Regions from separate parts of the Pseudarthrobacter sp. BRE9 genome, predicted to be linked through region 1. Evidence: riboswitches for the same ligand, from Rfam matches in the RefSeq annotation. Region 1 holds a riboswitch; the other holds the start of a gene.
The links. Region 1 has a riboswitch for thiamine pyrophosphate ahead of thiC (phosphomethylpyrimidine synthase ThiC). Riboswitches for the same ligand answer to the same signal wherever they lie in the genome.

Region 1 (5,211 bases):
GCGGCGGCGGTCGGTATCGACGACGTCGACCCTCACCGGTTCGCCGCCGGCCAGTGCAGCCACCACGGTGCGCAATGCGCGGGCCGTGCGGCCCTGGCGGCCGATCACCCGTCCCAGGTCATCCTGATGAACGCGCACCTCGAGGGTATCCCCGCGGCGGTTGCTCTTGGAGCTGACCTTGACGTCATCCGGGGAATCGACGATTCCGCGGACCAGGTGTTCCAGCGCTTCTGCCAGCAATTTACTCAGCCTCGGTGGTCTCAGCTTCGGCGTCGGCCGGGGCCTCGGCAGCGTCAGACTTGGAGGCCTTCTTGGTGATGGCTTCCGGGATGATGACCGAGCCCTTCTCCGGGGCAACGAAAGCTTCCTTCGCGACCTTGGTCTTGAGGGTGCCTTCCTGGCCCGGCAGGCCCTTGAACTTCTGCCAGTCACCGGTGATCTTCAGGATCGCGGCAACCTGCTCGGACGGCTGGGCGCCCACGGAGAGCCAGTACTGCGCACGCTCGGAGTTGACCTCGATGTACGAGGGCTCTTCGGTGGGGTGGTACTTGCCGATCTCCTCGATGGCACGGCCGTCACGCTTGGTGCGTGAGTCCGCAACGACGATGCGGTAGTACGGGGCGCGCATCTTGCCGAAGCGCTTAAGGCGAATCTTTACGGCCACTTTTGTGGTCACTCCTGTTTCAGAAAAAGGGGTGAACCCGGCTTTCTGCACCCGTGGGGCGGGCCGTACTTGCGGGTTCGAAGGACAGGATCCGGACGCGGAGAGAGGGGCCACGCAGATCGAGTACCTGTTTATTGTGCCAGATGAACGGCGTTATTTCGACTTGGCCCGCCACGCGCGATGGCGCAGCGAGCCCTTGGCCGGGCCGCGGGCTGCCAAATTGGCGTCACCCGGTCAAGCGGACCAGACGTACAGGCCGGTGCGCTCGGAATCGTCGACGGCGGCGGCAAGTTCGGCCAGTTGCTGCACGTAGGCCCGGGCCTGCCCGGCGCCGAACGGCATATCCTCCTGGCCGGCCCACTGTTCGGCGACGTCGTCCAGGACGTTGCCTTCGCCTTCGGTTTCGTAGGAGAGCAAGTCGGCAAGGGCGCGGACCATGGCCGGCGGAACGGCAAGGAGGGAATCGCTGGAAACGTCCACCATGGTCAGCTCGTAGTCGGCCCCGCCGGCGTGCACGGCAGTCCCGGCAAGGTCGCCCAGCTGCTCGACTTCGAAGTCGCTGATGTCCTGGATCCGTACTGCCTGGCCCGCGGGCCCGCCGTCCGCAGCGGATCCGCTTCCTTCATCGAGGATGCCGGCGCGTTTCAGTGCGGCGTCATGGGTGGCGACAAAGATCTCGGTGAAGCCCATTGCGGGTGCCCTTCCGTTGGCGGAGCTGCGTGCCGGGGGCTGCCTGCAGCCCCCGCCGTACGGAATCAGCCTAGTAGTTGCCGGGCCACCTGCGCACACGCCGGGGTCTGAGGAACCGGTCAGCGGACGGCCACCCGGAGCCGGTTGCGCCACGGGTCCTCGAACCGAAGCTCCGCACCGGTGTGGTGGGCCGGCACCCCGGCGACCCTGAGGCGGTCAGCCAGCGCCCCGACGTCGTCACCCGAGGGAACCTCAATGAGCACCTCGCCGAGCCCAAGCGTGTCCTTGCGGGGGCCGGCGCCGCGGCTGTTCCAGACGTTCATGGCCATGTGGTGGTGGTAGCGGCCCGCGGAAACGAACAGCGCCTGCCCGTGCCAGCCCGCCGTCTTCTCGAAACCGAGGGTGCCCACGTAGAAGTCCCGGGCGGTCTGGACATCGCCAACCTGGAGGTGGACGTGCCCTACGCCGGCGGACGTCTGCCGCTGGCCCTCCAGGGATTCTTCGGTGAGGTGCTTTTCCAGGTAGCGCTGAGGCGGGAGCGCGAGGCTGTCCATCACCACGTCCGTCCCGTTCCAGGACCAGTTGCTGCGCGGCCGGTCCCAGTACAGCTCGATGCCGTTGCCCTCAGGGTCGGTGAAGTAAAACGCTTCACTGACCAGGTGGTCGGCGCTGCCGGTGAAGGAGCGGGGCTCGTACTGGGCAGCCGTGGCGATGGTGGCCGCCAGGGAAGCCTGGTCCTCGAACAATAAAGCGGTGTGGAACAGGCCCGCTTCCCCCCTGCCGGGAAGGTGCAGCCCGGGGGCCGGCGCCAGGTGGACCAGCGGCCTGCCGAGCCTGCCAAGGTATAGCCCGCCGTCCTGCTCAGCCACCACCTCAAGGCCCAACGCGCGCTGGTAGTAGTCGGTCATGAGCTTCATGTCGCCCACCTTGAGCATCACCGTGCCCATGGCGAGGTCGGCAGGAAGAAGATCCTGGCTGCTGGCTGCTTCGGTCATGTGAAGGCTCCTTGTATTGGAGGCCGTCCCGTTGGCGGCCTTTCACATATTAAAATTACTTGAAGATTCAATTTATTCCAAGTGCCGGACCGGGGCAGGTCAGCGGATGATCCGGCCGCCCAGCACCACATGCTCCAGGGCTGTGATGGTCTCCGGCACGGCCCGCGGGTCTTCCCGGCACACCACGACGTCGGCCCGCGCACCTTCCGCGAGGTTGTCCGCTCCCAGCCAGGTCCGGGCTGCCCAGCAGGCAGCATCCAGGGCCGCCTCCATGGGCAGGCCTGCCCGGTGCAGGGCGAGGACCTCATCGGCGATCCTGCCGTGGCGGATCACGCTGCCTGCATCCGTGCCGGCAAAGATTCGCACCCCGGCGGCATGGGCCTCGGCCACCCGTTCCAGCCTGCGTTCCCAGAGGGCGCGCATGTGCGCCGCATAGCGTGGGAACTTGGCATCTGCCTGTGCAGCGATGTCGGGGAAGGTTGCAATGTTGATGAGGGTGGGCACGATCGGCACACCCTGTTCCACGAACCGGGGCAGGTGGCGGGGCAGCAGCCCCGTGGCGTGCTCGATGCAGTCAATGCCGGCGTCCAGCATCTGGTCCAGGGTGTCCTCGGCAAAGCAATGCGCAGTGACCCGGGCACCTTCGTCATGGGCAGCCTGGACAGCATCACGCACGACGGCGGCAGGAAAGGAGGGCGCGAGGTCGCCGGCGCCCCGGTCGATCCAGTCGCCCACCAGCTTGACCCAGCCGTCGCCGTCGCGCGCCTGCTTTCGGACGGCCTCCGCGAGCCTGCCGGGCTCCACCTCCTCGGCGAAACCGCGCAGGTAGCGCCGCGTGCGGGCTACATGGCGTCCGGCACGGATCAGCACCGGGAAGTCCCGGCCGCCCTGCATCCAGCGGGTGTCGGCAGGTGAGCCGGCGTCGCGGACCAGCAGTGTTCCGGCGTTGAGGTCGGCCAGCGCCTGGGCCCGTGCAACGGCGGGTTCGACAGGGCCGGCGGGGCCAAGCCCGATGTGGCAGTGGGCGTCCGCAAACCCCGGCAGCACCCAGCCGTCGAGTACCCGCTCCGGAGGGGCAGCGGGCCGGCTGAATGTGAGTTTGCCGTCCACCGACCAGAGTCCATGGCGTACCCGGTCCGGTGCGGTCAGGACGGGTCCGCGAAAGTAGATGATGTCTGCCATCGGGCTTCCTTTCGATGCCCGGTCAGGCTAGCACCCGCGAATGTGACAAGGCTCTTCCCGGGGCCTGTGGTAGCTTCTTTCCTGACCACACGGGTGCCCTTGCAGGGGCTGAGATCGGGCTGACGCAGCCTGCGACCGTTGAACCTGTCCGGGTAATGCCGGCGAAGGAAGTGAGTATTCCCTTGAGTACGCAAAACACCCAGTTGAACCCTGCCCACCAGCCGTCCGCCGGGAAGTCCGGCGCTGATCCGGTGCCACAGGTGACCCAGTCCCTGACGTCGCATTCGCTGGCGTTCATTGACGACGCCGCCTCCGGAATCCGGGTACCGGTGACGGAAATTGCCCTGGAGCCGTCACCCAACGGGCAGCCGAACGCACCTTTCCGGACCTACCGGACCGCCGGCCCGGGCAGCGACCCGGTCCGCGGCCTGGAGCCCTTCCGCGCGGAGTGGATCGTGGCGCGCGGGGATACCGAGGCCTACAGCGGCAGGGAACGCAACCTGCTCGACGACGGCCGCTCGGCCGTCCGCCGGGGGGCTGCCTCGGCGGAGTGGAAGGGGGCGCAGCCGGTGCCCCGCCGCGCCGTCGACGGCCGGACGGTGACCCAGATGCACTACGCCCGGCAGGGAATCATCACGCAGGAAATGCGATTCGTGGCGCTCCGCGAGAACTGCGACGTGGAGCTGGTCCGGAGCGAACTGGCTGCCGGCCGGGCCATCATCCCGAACAACATCAACCATCCGGAGTCCGAGCCGATGATCATCGGCAAGGCGTTCCTGGTGAAGATCAACGCCAACATCGGCAACTCGGCCGTGACGAGCTCCATCGCCGAAGAGGTGGACAAGCTGCAGTGGGCCACGCAATGGGGCGCCGACACCGTGATGGACCTGTCCACCGGCGACGATATCCACACCACACGGGAATGGATCATCCGCAACTCCCCCGTCCCGATCGGTACCGTGCCGATCTACCAGGCCCTGGAAAAAGTGAACGGCGAGGCCAACGCACTGACCTGGGAGATCTTCCGGGACACGGTGATTGAACAGTGTGAGCAGGGCGTGGACTATATGACCATCCACGCCGGGGTGTTGCTTCGGTATGTGCCGCTGACTGCCAACCGCGTGACGGGCATTGTCTCGCGCGGCGGCTCGATTATGGCCGGATGGTGTCTGGCCCATCACCAGGAGAACTTCCTCTACACACACTTCGACGAACTGTGCGAAATCTTCGCGAAGTACGACGTTGCCTTCTCCCTGGGGGACGGCCTGCGCCCCGGCTCAACGGCGGACGCCAACGACGCCGCCCAGTTCGCGGAACTGGACACGCTCGCCGAGCTCACCCAGCGCGCATGGGAGTACGACGTGCAGGTGATGGTGGAAGGGCCCGGCCACGTTCCCTTCCACCTGGTGCGCGAAAACGTCGAACGGCAGCAGGAACTGTGCAAGGGGGCGCCGTTCTACACCCTGGGGCCGCTGGTGACAGACGTTGCCCCCGGCTATGACCACATCACGTCGGCAATCGGCGCCACCGAAATTGCCCGTTACGGCACCGCGATGCTGTGCTACGTCACCCCGAAGGAACACCTGGGCCTGCCCAACAAGGACGACGTGAAGACCGGCGTGATCACCTACAAGATTGCCGCCCACGCCGCGGACCTGGCCAAAGGCCACCCGGGGGCGC
Region 2 (5,211 bases), on a different contig from region 1:
TGTCCAAAACCCAGCAGGACTCGCTCATCGGCAACGTGTACCTGGGCAAGGTCCAGAACGTGCTGCCGTCCATGGAAGCTGCGTTCGTGGACATCGGGCGCGGCCGCAACGCCGTGCTGTACGCCGGCGAAGTGAACTGGGAAGCCGTCAACCTCGAAGGCAAGCAGCGCCGGATCGAGAACGCGCTGAAGTCGGGCGACACCGTCCTGGTCCAGGTCACCAAGGACCCCGTGGGCCACAAGGGCGCCCGGCTCACCAGCCAGATCTCCCTTCCCGGCCGCTACCTGGTGTACGTACCCGGCGGTTCGATGACCGGCATCTCCCGGAAGCTGCCCGACGTCGAGCGCAACCGCCTCAAGCGCATCCTCAAGGACCGCCTGCCCGAGCACGCCGGCGTCATTGTCCGCACCGCCGCGGAAGGTGCGTCGGAGGAAGAGCTGACGCACGACATCAACCGGCTGCGCGCCCAGTGGGAAGGCATCGAAAGCCAGTCCGCGTCCACCAAGATCCTGGCGCCCGAACTGCTCTACGGCGAACCTGACCTGACCATCAAGGTGGTCCGCGACGTCTTCAACGAGGACTTCTCCAAGCTCATCGTCTCCGGTGAGGAGGCCTGGGACACCATCGAGGCCTATGTCACGTACGTGGCGCCGGACCTGGTGGGCCGCCTCGAGAAGTGGACCAAGGACCAGGACATCTTCTCCGCCTGGCGCATCGACGAGCAGATCCACAAGGCCCTTGAGCGCAAGGTCTTCCTCCCCTCCGGCGGCTCCCTGGTGATCGACCGCACCGAGGCCATGACCGTGGTGGACGTCAACACCGGCAAGTTCACCGGCAGCGGCGGCAACCTGGAGGAAACCGTCACCAAGAACAACCTGGAAGCTGCCGAGGAAGTGGTGCGCCAGCTGCGGCTGCGCGACATCGGCGGCATCATCGTGATCGACTTCATCGACATGGTGCTCGAATCCAACCGCGACCTGGTCCTGCGCCGCCTGGTGGAATGCCTGGGCCGCGACCGGACCAAGCACCAGGTTGCCGAGGTCACCTCGCTGGGCCTGGTCCAGATGACCCGCAAGCGGATGGGGACGGGGCTGCTGGAAGTCTTCGGCGAGCAGTGCGAGGCCTGCGCGGGCCGCGGGGTAGTGACCCACGACGATCCCGTGGAGCACCGCCGCGCCAACATCGTGGCGGCCGAGCACCACGTCCAGCGCACCGACAACCGTCCCGAAGCCCGCGGGGAAGTCCACCGCACCGAGGCGCAGCGGACCGACACCAGCCAGCCCGGAGTCCGTCCAGAGCGCAAACGGCGGCGCGGACGCGGCGGCCAGCAGCCCGAGGCTGTCCCGGCGCCTGCAGTCCATGTCCATACCGTCGTACCGGACGCGGCAGATGCTGAGCGGCATGCCAAGGCAGAAGCCACCAGGCTGGCCCTGGCGAACATCGCCGCCGCTGCGCACGCGGCGCACCTGCATGACGACGAGGTGGCGGCAGCCCGGCAGGTGCCGGCGGTCGAGCCTGCGCCCGCTCCTGCAGAGGAGAAGCACGACGCCGATGCCCCGGCTCGGCCAGCAGCTGTCCTGACGTTCGGCGGCGAGGAAGTCCCGCTTCCGTTCGTGGAGCACGCCGAGGAGCAGCATCCCAAGCCCGCCCTCACACTGGACCGGCTGGCGGAAGCCTTCGCCCACCTTGGCCAGCCGGCTTCGCCCGTGGAGGATGCCCCGGCCAAAGCCGCGGACACGCTGAGGGCACCCGAACCGGCAGCTCCCGAACAGGAGACCGGCGGGGGAGCGGCAACCCGCGCCACCGCGGAAGCTCCGGCGGAAAAGGACTACTCCGACCATACGCTGGAGCAGTCCCGGCAACGCAGGCCGCGGCGCCACCGGGCTGCCAGCCGCGCCCAGGGCGCTGCCAACGAGACCGCTGTCCAGCAGCACGAAAACGTCCAGTCGACGGCTACGGGGCATTCACACGCAGCCAAGGCCCCCGACACCGCTAAAGCACCGGACAACGCTAAAGCGCAACCTGCCGCAGCGTCGGAGCCGATCATCCTCGGCGTCGGAGTCCCTGCCTCCGAGCTCTGAGCCGCGCAAACCAAAAAGGCGCCACCAGGAAGTCCCCGTCGCGTGGTCCGTTCCCCTGAGAATTTCCGGTGGAACGGACCGCACGGCGGGGACTTCCTGCATGCACCGGTGCTGTCACCTTTCCGCCGGTTGCGCCCCAGCAGCTACGCTGGACACCGACACGGGGTGCCGCGCAGAAGGCCGGCTGAGATCCAGACCCGTTGAACCTGTCCGGCTAGTACCGGCGAAGGGATGTCTCTTGTCTTCGACCCTTTCCATGCCCCTGCCCACCGCGCCCGGTGTCCCCTCCGGGCCTCCCGTGGGCCGTGACGTCCCGCGCGTCCTCTCCATCGCCGGCTCCGATCCGTCCGGCGGAGCAGGGATCCAGGCGGACCTCAAAAGCATTGCCGCCCATGGCGGCTACGGCATGGCCGCGATTACCGCCCTCACCGCGCAAAACACCCGCGGCGTGCAGGCTGTGCACGTCCCTCCGGCCGCTTTCCTTGCGCAGCAGCTGGACGCGGTCAGTGATGACATCAGCATCGACGCCGTCAAGATCGGCATGCTGGGTGACGAGTCGGTGATCCGGACTGTCCGCCAGTGGCTCGAAAAGGTCCGTCCCGCCGTCGTGGTCCTTGACCCGGTGATGGTGGCCACCAGCGGCGACCGGCTGCTGCAGGAATCCGCCGAAGCCGCGCTCCGGGAACTGCTGCCCCTTGCCCACCTTCTCACCCCCAACCTGCCCGAGCTCGCGCTGCTGCTGGGCACGGACCCGGCGGCAAGCTGGAACGCTGCACTGGACCAGGGCAGGCGCCTGGCGGATGCCACCGGGGCCACCGTACTGGTCAAGGGCGGCCACCTGGCAGGCATGGACTGCCCGGACGCGCTGGTGAACACCGCGGGCCTGCTGGCACAGGACGTGGTGGAAGTGCAGGGAAAGCGTGTTGCCACGCGCAACAGCCACGGCACCGGCTGTTCCCTGTCCTCTGCCATGGCAACGGTCCAGGCCCGGGTGGGCGACTGGGAGGCATCGCTGCGCACGGTCAAGCCCTGGCTGGCCGGGGCGCTTGAGAACTCCGGCCAGCTGGAGGTGGGCCAGGGGAACGGACCCGTGGACCACTTCCACCATGTGCGGCCGGTCCTGGCGGAAGGCAGCTTCGCGGCCAGGCTGTGGGCGGAAGCCCAACAGGACCTCGCCGGCATCTACGCGCTGGACTTCATCCACGGCCTGGCCTCCGGCGACCTTCCCGAGAAGGACTTTGCCTACTACCTTGCACAGGATGCCCTCTACCTGAACGGCTACTCCCGCGTGCTGGCGCGGGCTAGCGCCCTGGCCCCCTCGGAGGCCGAGCAGCTGTTCTGGGCACGGTCCGCGCAGCAGTGCCTTGAGGTGGAAACGGAACTCCACCGCTCGTGGCTCAGCACCCGGCCGGCCCCGAACGGCCTGGGCCCCGTCACCAAGTCCTACGTCGACCACCTCACGGCAGCATCGGCGTCGGGCAGCTACGCGGTCCTCGCCGCCGCCGTCCTGCCCTGCTTCTGGCTCTACGCCGAGGTTGGCGCCACGCTGCATGCCCGGTTCTTTGCCTCCGGCGAACCCGACGGGCATGCCTACGCGGACTGGCTGCGCACCTACGCCGACGAGGGCTTTGCCGAAGCCACCCGCCAGGCCATCGCCATCGTGGATGCGGCCGGACGGAAGGCATCCGGGCATGAACGGGCCGCGATGGTGACGGCGTTCAAGCAATCCTGCCGGCTGGAACTGGACTTCTTCGACGCGCCGCGCCTGTACTCCTGATCCATTGCCGGCGGCTGTGCCGGTACTATGGTGGGGCAGGGTGCGGACGCCGGACCTGAGCTGTGGTACCTATCACAGCAACCCGCCGGGAACCAGCCTCATTTGCGGCCGAAGACAAAATTAGCGTAATCTAGATCTTCGGTGCTTACGCCAACACTTGGGTTATGACCCCACGGCGTTGAGGCACAGCGAGAAACCAGGCTTTTGATAGTCGGTTCCGCACGCAAATTTAGTTATAAACGTCGAGAGAAGTGAGTTCCCAAGTGGTGTACGCGATTGTCCGCGCAGGCGGCCGCCAAGAGAAGGTTTCCGTTGGAGACTTCGTTACCCTGAACCGCGTCGCCGGTGGAGCCGGCAGCACCATTGAGCTGCCCGCACTGCTCCTGGTTGATGGTGACAAGGTCACCTCCGCCGCCGCCGACCTGGCCAAGGTAACTGTTACGGCTGAAATCCTCCAGGACCTGCGTGGTCCTAAGATTGTCATCCAGAAGTTCAAGAACAAGACCGGCTACAAGAAGCGCCAGGGTCACCGCCAGGAATTGACCAAGGTCAAGATCACCGGTATCCAGTAACCTTCGTTACAGTTCAGGCATTTCAACAGATTCCCCAGAATTTAGAGGCAGGCATTTCAGATGGCACATAAAAAGGGCGCGAGCTCCACTCGCAACGGTCGCGATTCCAACGCTCAGTACCTCGGCGTCAAGCGCTTCGGCGGCCAGGTAGTTTCCGCAGGCGAGATCATCGTCCGCCAGCGTGGCACCCACTTCCACCCGGGCGCCGGCGTTGGCCGTGGCGGCGACGACACCCTGTTCGCACTGACCCCGGGCGCCGTTGAATTCGGCACCCGCCGCGGTCGTCGCGTGGTCAACATCGTTGCTGCTGCAGCTGCAGAGTAACAACCAGTTCTGAAGCGGTGGAGCGGGCCTAAGGGCCCGCTCCACTGTTCTTTTAACCGCATTACAATCGATGTGGCGTCCCCGGGGCGCCAGGTAAACAGCTTCTGAGGAGATCCACGTGGCCAGCTTTGTAGACCGGGTAGTACTGCACGTATCCGGCGGTAACGGCGGCAACGGATGCGTCTCCGTGCACCGTGAGAAGTTCAAGCCACTGGGCGGTCCCGACGGCGGCGACGGAGGCAACGGCGGCGACGTCATCCTGCGCGTGGACCACCAGACCACCACCCTCCTCGACTACCACCACGCACCGCACCGGCACGCCAGCAACGGCGGACCGGGCATGGGCGACTGGCGCGGCGGCAAGAACGGCGAAACGCTCATCCTGCCCGTACCGGACGGCACGGTGGTCAAATCCAAGGACGGCACCGTCCTGGCGGACCTCGTGGGCGAAGGTGCC

Region 2: linked by a shared signal. The riboswitch ahead of thiD (bifunctional hydroxymethylpyrimidine kinase/phosphomethylpyrimidine kinase) and the one ahead of thiC (phosphomethylpyrimidine synthase ThiC) in region 1 are both predicted to bind thiamine pyrophosphate.

What each region holds. Positions count from the first base shown of each region.
Region 1 covers NZ_JAUZUY010000001.1:15,671-20,881, forward strand. Annotated here, with positions in the region: gene Q9R31_RS00095 (RNA-binding protein) at 1-240, opposite strand, end outside; gene rpsP (30S ribosomal protein S16) at 242-664, opposite strand; gene Q9R31_RS00105 (hypothetical protein) at 899-1,354, opposite strand; gene Q9R31_RS00110 (VOC family protein) at 1,474-2,349, opposite strand; gene Q9R31_RS00115 (amidohydrolase family protein) at 2,449-3,531, opposite strand; TPP riboswitch at 3,611-3,718, shown strand; gene thiC (phosphomethylpyrimidine synthase ThiC) at 3,714-5,211, shown strand, end outside.
Region 2 covers NZ_JAUZUY010000002.1:618,116-623,326, reverse strand. Annotated here, with positions in the region: gene Q9R31_RS07780 (Rne/Rng family ribonuclease) at 1-2,081, shown strand, start outside; TPP riboswitch at 2,233-2,330, shown strand; gene thiD (bifunctional hydroxymethylpyrimidine kinase/phosphomethylpyrimidine kinase) at 2,338-3,858, shown strand; gene rplU (50S ribosomal protein L21) at 4,122-4,430, shown strand; gene rpmA (50S ribosomal protein L27) at 4,491-4,754, shown strand; gene obgE (GTPase ObgE) at 4,873-5,211, shown strand, end outside.